Agarilytica rhodophyticola: one gene and its partner. The protein of the gene in region 1 interacts with the protein of each later gene in a pairwise test. Links are inferred from orthologs where the notes say so. Each region holds a gene or a part of one and is shown in the gene's direction. Other genes may lie near its edges. The genes, in order: secD and pheT.

What was found.
Region 2: the proteins of secD (region 1) and pheT interact in binary tests that used the Escherichia coli proteins (3 or more experiments, as listed by UniProt). The link is inferred for Agarilytica rhodophyticola from one-to-one orthologs.

The regions. Positions count from the first base shown.
Region 1 is NZ_CP020038.1:2,465,473-2,468,670, forward strand. Bases 99-2,968 are described here. They hold secD (protein translocase subunit SecD), read left to right. Parts: upstream 99-534; coding sequence 535-2,403; downstream 2,404-2,968. Other genes in these bases: tgt (tRNA guanosine(34) transglycosylase Tgt), read left to right, coding at 99-350; secF (protein translocase subunit SecF), read left to right, coding at 2,427-2,968. Outside these bases: more of tgt, read left to right, coding at 1-98; more of secF, read left to right, coding at 2,969-3,198. UniProt on the Escherichia coli protein: Part of the Sec protein translocase complex. Interacts with the SecYEG preprotein conducting channel. SecDF uses the proton motive force (PMF) to complete protein translocation after the ATP-dependent function of SecA.
Region 2 is NZ_CP020038.1:4,167,857-4,171,222, reverse strand. The notes cover bases 1-3,038. They hold pheT (phenylalanine--tRNA ligase subunit beta), read left to right. Parts: upstream 1-353; coding sequence 354-2,723; downstream 2,724-3,038. Other genes in these bases: BVC89_RS17475 (MerR family transcriptional regulator), read left to right, coding at 3,014-3,038; ihfA (integration host factor subunit alpha), read left to right, coding at 2,707-3,033; BVC89_RS17490 (UDP-glucose dehydrogenase family protein), read left to right, coding at 1-247. In the rest of the region: more of BVC89_RS17475, read left to right, coding at 3,039-3,366.

The DNA.
Region 1 (3,198 bases):
GAGTTTGTCGGGGTGTGGATATGTTTGATTGCGTTATGCCTACCCGCAATGCTCGCAATGGCCACCTGTTTACCTCATCAGGCGTAGTTAAGATTCGCAATGCAAAACATCGCTACGACACATCGCCTCTCGATCCAGAATGCGACTGCTATACCTGTCAAAACTTTAGCCGTTCATATCTTCACCATTTGGATAAGTGTGGCGAAATTTTGGGCTCCCAGCTTAACACTATTCATAACCTACGATACTACCAAACTCTTATGGCGGGTTTGCGCAAAGCTATCGAGGACGGTGAATTGCAGACGTTTGTAGCGAATTTCTATGAACAGCAAGGACTAACGCGCCAATAGCTGAGATTGATTCGGCTTGAAAGATACTCGGTTCACCCTCATTGAAAAGAAAGCCGGTATAATCGCGGCCTCTCGGGCAGGCTGAGCCGGCCTTATATACTCAGGCCAAGTGAATTGGGATGTTCGCTTGGTGAATTATTATACGACAACAGATATTAGGCCTTTGGCCATTTGGACCCAAATCATGAACCGCTATCCGCTTTGGAAATATCTACTGATTCTCGCCGTTGTAGCAGTAGGTTTCTTATTCGCTTTGCCCAATATTTACTTGCCTGACCCAGCTATTCAAATTTCTGGGAATTCTGCTGCAACCAAGGTAGAACAATCCACTATGGCTGCCGCCCAAAAAGCGCTTGATGCCAAGGGAATTAAATATTTTGGTGTGGAAAACGATGACACCAATGGTCTGATTAGACTTTATTCTAAAGATGATCAGCTGGTGGCTCAGAGTGCGGTGCAAGAAGCCCTCAATGAGAATCAGTATATTGTTGCGGTGAACCTTGCGCCAACCACGCCACAGTGGCTTACTTCCATGGGAGCAGGCCCAATGAAGCTTGGCCTGGATTTGGCCGGAGGTGTGCACTTTTTGCTGGAGGTGGATACACCGCAAGTGCTCGCAGAAGAAATGAAAAACATCGAAACAGCGCTCAAAAAATTCCAACGTGAAGAACGCATGCGCGGTGTATTTGTGCGTGTTGATGGAACTTCGCTGACGGTGAAAGCGGATAACGAAGATAAGCGCAATAAATTTAGTTCTCATATTCGCAGTGAACTGCAGCAGCTTGAATTCGATCGCATAGAAAGGGACGGTGAGTTTTTTGTTGAGGCGACGCTGTCTGATGTCTATATCCGTGAGAAGGAAGCGCAAGCGGTGGAGCAAAACCTCACTGCTTTGCGTAAGCGTGTGAATGAACTTGGTGTTTCAGAACCTATTGTACAGCGTCAGGGGCGCAACCGAATTGTTGTTCAGTTACCGGGAATCCAAGATACCGCGCGGGCCAAATCTATTATTGGTAAAACTGCAAGTTTGGAGTTTCGCCTAGAAGCAAGGCCTAGTGAGCTTGCTTCAAAGAAAACATTATTTCCCTATAAAGACCAAGAGCGTGAGCAGCTCACCGGCGGGGCTTACCTTGAGAACAAGGTAGTGATTCGCGGTGAACATGTTAACAATGCATTTGCTGGTTTCGATCCAGAAACCTCATTGCCACAGATTAATATTAATCTTAATAGCCAGGGCGGCACCTTGATGAATCATGCCACCAGAGACAATGTTGGTCGCAGTCTGGCGGTTTTATTTATTGAATACCATACCCGTACAGAAACCACCTTGGATGAAAATGGACAAGAGGTTAAGACATTTACCCAGATACCCGATAAAAACATTATCAGCTTGGCGACTATTCAAGATGCTCTCAATGCCAGCTTCCGTATCACCGGTATTGACAATCCTCAGGAGGCTTCTGAGTTAGCGCTTCTACTTCGTGCAGGTGCTCTAGCTGCGCCCATGGGCTTTGTGGAAGAGCGCACTATTGGGCCATCTTTGGGTGCTGAAAATGTAGCGCGAGGTGTGGACTCAGTGCAGTTAGGTTTGGTTTTGGTTTTGCTCTTTATGCTGGTGTATTACAAAGCCTTCGGTTTCGCTGCCAACCTAGCGTTGGCGCTGAACTTAACTCTATTGATCGCCATTATGTCGCTGTTTGGTGCCACACTAACCCTACCAGGTATCGCGGGTATTGTATTGACAGTGGGGATGGCGGTGGATGCTAACGTCTTGATCTTCTCGCGGATACGTGAAGAGCTGGCTGAAGGATCACCGCCGCAAACGGCTATTCATGCAGGTTTTGAACGTGCATTTACCACAATTTTAGACGCAAATATCACCACCTTTATTGTTGCCATTATCCTTTACGCGATTGGCTCTGGGCCGGTAAAAGGCTTCGCTGTGACACTGGCGATAGGTATTCTTACCTCCATGTTTACAGCAATTATGGGCACTCGCGCGATTGTTAATATGATGTATGGCAATCGCCCAGTTAAAAAACTCTTAATCTAAGTCGGTAGAATTGGGATAAAAAAATGAACGAGAAGAAAGTGATTAATTTTATGGGGCAGCGCAAGGTAGCGGCTGTTATTTCGATTCTGCTGATCGTAGTGTCAATTGGCTCTTTAGCTGTTAACAAGTTAAGTTTTGGCTTGGATTTTACTGGCGGTACAGCAATCGAGTTGCATTATGAGCAGACGGCAGATCTTGCTGCCATTCGCGCGCAGGTAGAAGCTGGTGGTTTCCCTCCGGCAGTCGTGGCAACCTTTGGTACGGACAAAGATGTATCCATTCGAGTGCAAACCACCGATGCTAAGTTAGGCGATAAACTTGTTAAGTATTTACGTGAAAATTCAGACTCTGAGGTGTCTTTAAAAAGAGTTTCCTATGTAGGACCGCAAATTGGTGAAGAATTACGTGACGATGGCGGTTTAGGTCTATTGTTTGCGTTGGCTGTTGTCATGGTATATGTGGCAGTGCGCTTCCAGCTGAAATTTTCTTTGGGAGCGGTTGCCGCATTGGCCCACGATGTCTTGATTGTGCTGGGTATTTTTTCGGTTCTGCGCTTGGATTTTGACCTTACCGTACTGGCTGCTATCCTCGCCGTTATCGGTTACTCACTTAATGATACGATAGTGGTGTCTGATAGGATCAGGGAAAACTTCCGCAAAATTCGTAAAGCATCTCCTACCGAAGTGATCAATATTTCGTTGTCGCAAACCCTCGGGCGTACTTTGATCACCTCTTTGACTACCTTGCTGGTGTTGCTTGCACTGTTTTTTGTTGGAGGGGAGACCATACATAACT
Region 2 (3,366 bases), 1.7 Mb from region 1 along the record:
GCGTCACATTTATGGGCAGCGCAATGATCTAATTTTATGTGACCGCTCAGAAGAGGCTTTGGCAGATGCTGATGCTTTGGTTGTTTGCACTGAGTGGTCCGCATTTCGTTCGCCAGATTGGGACAACATTGCCAGATTGTTAAAAAATAAGATTGTATTTGATGGTCGTAATTTGTATGAGCCAGAGTTAATGGTTGACAAGGGCTTCACCCATTACAGTATTGGCCGCCCTCAAATTAAACATTAAGACGCGTGCGCACTTGGTGTTTTAAGACGAATAAATAACATATAGGTATTCACTTATTAATAACTTAACTGTTAATACCTTAACCAACAGGAACTAGAGTTTTTTCATGAAAATTAGCGAAGCATGGCTACGAGAATGGGTAAACCCAGAAATTTCAACGCAAGAGCTGGTTGACCAGATCACTATGGCTGGGTTAGAGGTTGATAGTGTTGAGGCTGTTGCAGGTGAATTTTCAAATGTTGTGGTTGGTGAGATTTTAAGTGCTGAACAACATCCCGATGCCGATAAGCTAAAGGTTTGTCGTGTTGCCGGTTCTCCCGAGGGGGATATGCAGGTGGTATGTGGTGCACCAAACGCACGACCAGGCATAAAAATACCTTTTGCTTTGGTGGGCGCGAAACTGCCCGGCGATTTCAAAATTAAAAAAGCCAAGCTTCGCGGTGTTGAGTCTTTCGGTATGCTGTGTGCGCAGACTGAATTGCAAGTAGGGGACGATAATGATGGATTGTGGGAATTGCCTACAGATGCACCCACGGGGCAAGACCTAAGAGAGTATCTATCTCTTGATGATAAGATTTTAGAAGTGGATCTAACGCCTAATCGAGGAGATTGTTTGAGCCTGCGAGGCTTGGCGCGTGAAGTGGGCGTGCTCAATAAAGCGGAAGTTACTGCACCATGTCTTGATCCAGTTTCCTCGAGTATTAGCGATACTAAAGCCGTAACTTTGTCAGCGTCAGAGGCCTGTTCTCGCTATGTTGGTCGTGTCATCAAAAATATCGATATTAGTAAGTCCAGTCCTCTTTGGCTGCAAGAAAAGTTGAGACGCTGTGGCTTACGCAGTATTGACCCTGTAGTAGATATTACCAATTATGTGCTTATCGAGCTTGGTCAACCCATGCATGCCTTTGACCTAGACAAACTCAGCGGCGGTATTAATGTGCGCATGGCCGAACAGGATGAAGATATATCGCTCTTAGATGGCCAGGATATTAAACTCAACGATGACACTCTAGTTATTGCTGATGACTCCGGTGCCATTGCTATGGCAGGTATTATGGGCGGGGCATCTACTGCGGTAAGCGAAAACACGCGTAATATTTTCCTTGAAAGTGCCTTTTTTAATCCTTTAGCTGTTGCAGGCCGCGCCCGATCTTACGGTCTACACACAGACTCTTCACACCGCTTTGAGCGCGGCGTAGATTATCAGGAAGCGCATAACGTATTAGAACGTGCCACGCAACTTGTCTTGGATATTGTTGGTGGTGAAGCTGGCCCAACAGTTGTCGTCGATAGCGATGCGTTGCCACAGCCCAAGAGCGTTACCCTATCTCGTAAGCGTATTGAGTCAGGTCTAGGCATGGCCATGGAAGCTTCCGATGTTGAAGATATCTTTGATCGCCTTGGTTTTCTACTGGAAGGTAAGGACAATAATGGTTGGTCGTTTAAGGCACCTAGCTATCGTTTTGATGTGGCGATTGAAGAGGATTTGTTAGAAGAGCTGGCGCGCATTTATGGCTACAACCGCCTGCCTATTGCCCCGGTAAAATTGGATGCTACCTTGCCAAGAGTCACTGAAACACAAGTAAGTGTATCGTCTATCGAAAGGCAGCTGGTGGGCAGAGGGTATCAAGAAGTTATAACCTACAGCTTTATCGATCCTAAGTTGCAAAAGATGTTTGACGATAAGTCGACACCCACTGAGCTATTGAATCCCATAAGTGCCGATATGGCTGTGATGCGTACATCTATTGTGCCGGGGCTTGTTAGCACCTTGTTGCACAATATCAATCGTCAAAAAAGCCGTGTGCGTATTTTTGAAAAAGGCTTGCGCTTTATCCCAGATGCCAATGGATTACAGCAGACTAGAGGCTTATCCGGCTTAATCTATGGTGCCAGAGCGGCATTAGATTGGAATGCAGACAAACGAGATGTTGATTTTTATGATATCAAGGGTGATGTGGAGTCGATACTTTCATTCTGTGGGAAACCCATAACATTTCAGGCAACGCAACGAACGGCCTTGCATCCGGGGCAAACTGCTGAGATCTTAATAGAAGATAAGGTAGTAGGTTATATTGGCGCGTTACATCCTGGTGTCACACAAGAACTTGAGATTCCCAAGTCGGTCTATGTCTTTGAACTAACCTTAGATGACATTCTGGAAAGCCATGTGGCGGCTTTTGAGGCTATTTCAAAGTTTCCAGAGGTAAGTAGAGACTTGGCTGTTTTAGTGCCGCGTGAACTACCTGTCAGCGAGCTTGAGATATGTATCACACGACAAGCGGGAGAATATCTAAAAAACTTAAAGGTCTTTGACGTATATAGCGGCGAAGGTATTGATCCACAAAGAAAAAGTGTAGCATTTAACTTGACGTTTCAGCATCCTTCGCGCACTCTTAATGAGGAAGAAATAAATAACCCAATGGCTTCTGTTGTGAAGCGGTTGGAGGAACAATTTGATGCAAGACTTAGATAACAATTTTATTGTTTCTCTCACCAAAGCAGACTTGGCTGAGAAACTTTATGAAGAACTTGGTTTCAATAAACGTGAAGCCAAAGAGCTTGTTGAATTATTTTTCGAGGAAATTAGAGATTCACTTGAGAGCAATGAACAGGTTAAACTCTCAGGCTTCGGTAATTTTGATTTGCGTGACAAAAAACAACGGCCTGGTCGTAACCCCAAAACGGGAGAAGAGATTCCCATTACGGCAAGAAGGGTGGTTACATTTAGACCAGGGCAAAAACTAAAAGCACGAGTCGAGGCATATGCTGGAACCCAGTCATAACGACGAACTACCTGCAATTCCAGGGAAGCGCTACTTTACCATTGGTGAGGTGAGCGAGCTTTGCGCAGTAAAACCTCATGTATTGCGTTACTGGGAACAGGAATTTCCCCAATTAAAGCCGGTGAAACGCCGTGGTAATAGGCGTTACTACCAGCGTGTGGATGTTGTTACCATCCGTCAGATTCGCTCACTCCTTTACGATCAAGGGTTTACCATTGGTGGTGCAAGGCAGCAAATGAGTGGTGAAGCGCCTAAAAGTGAGGCAGAAGCGTACAACGAATTGGTTAAGAAGATGATCGTTGAGCTAGAAGAGGTCTTAGCCGTACTAAAAAC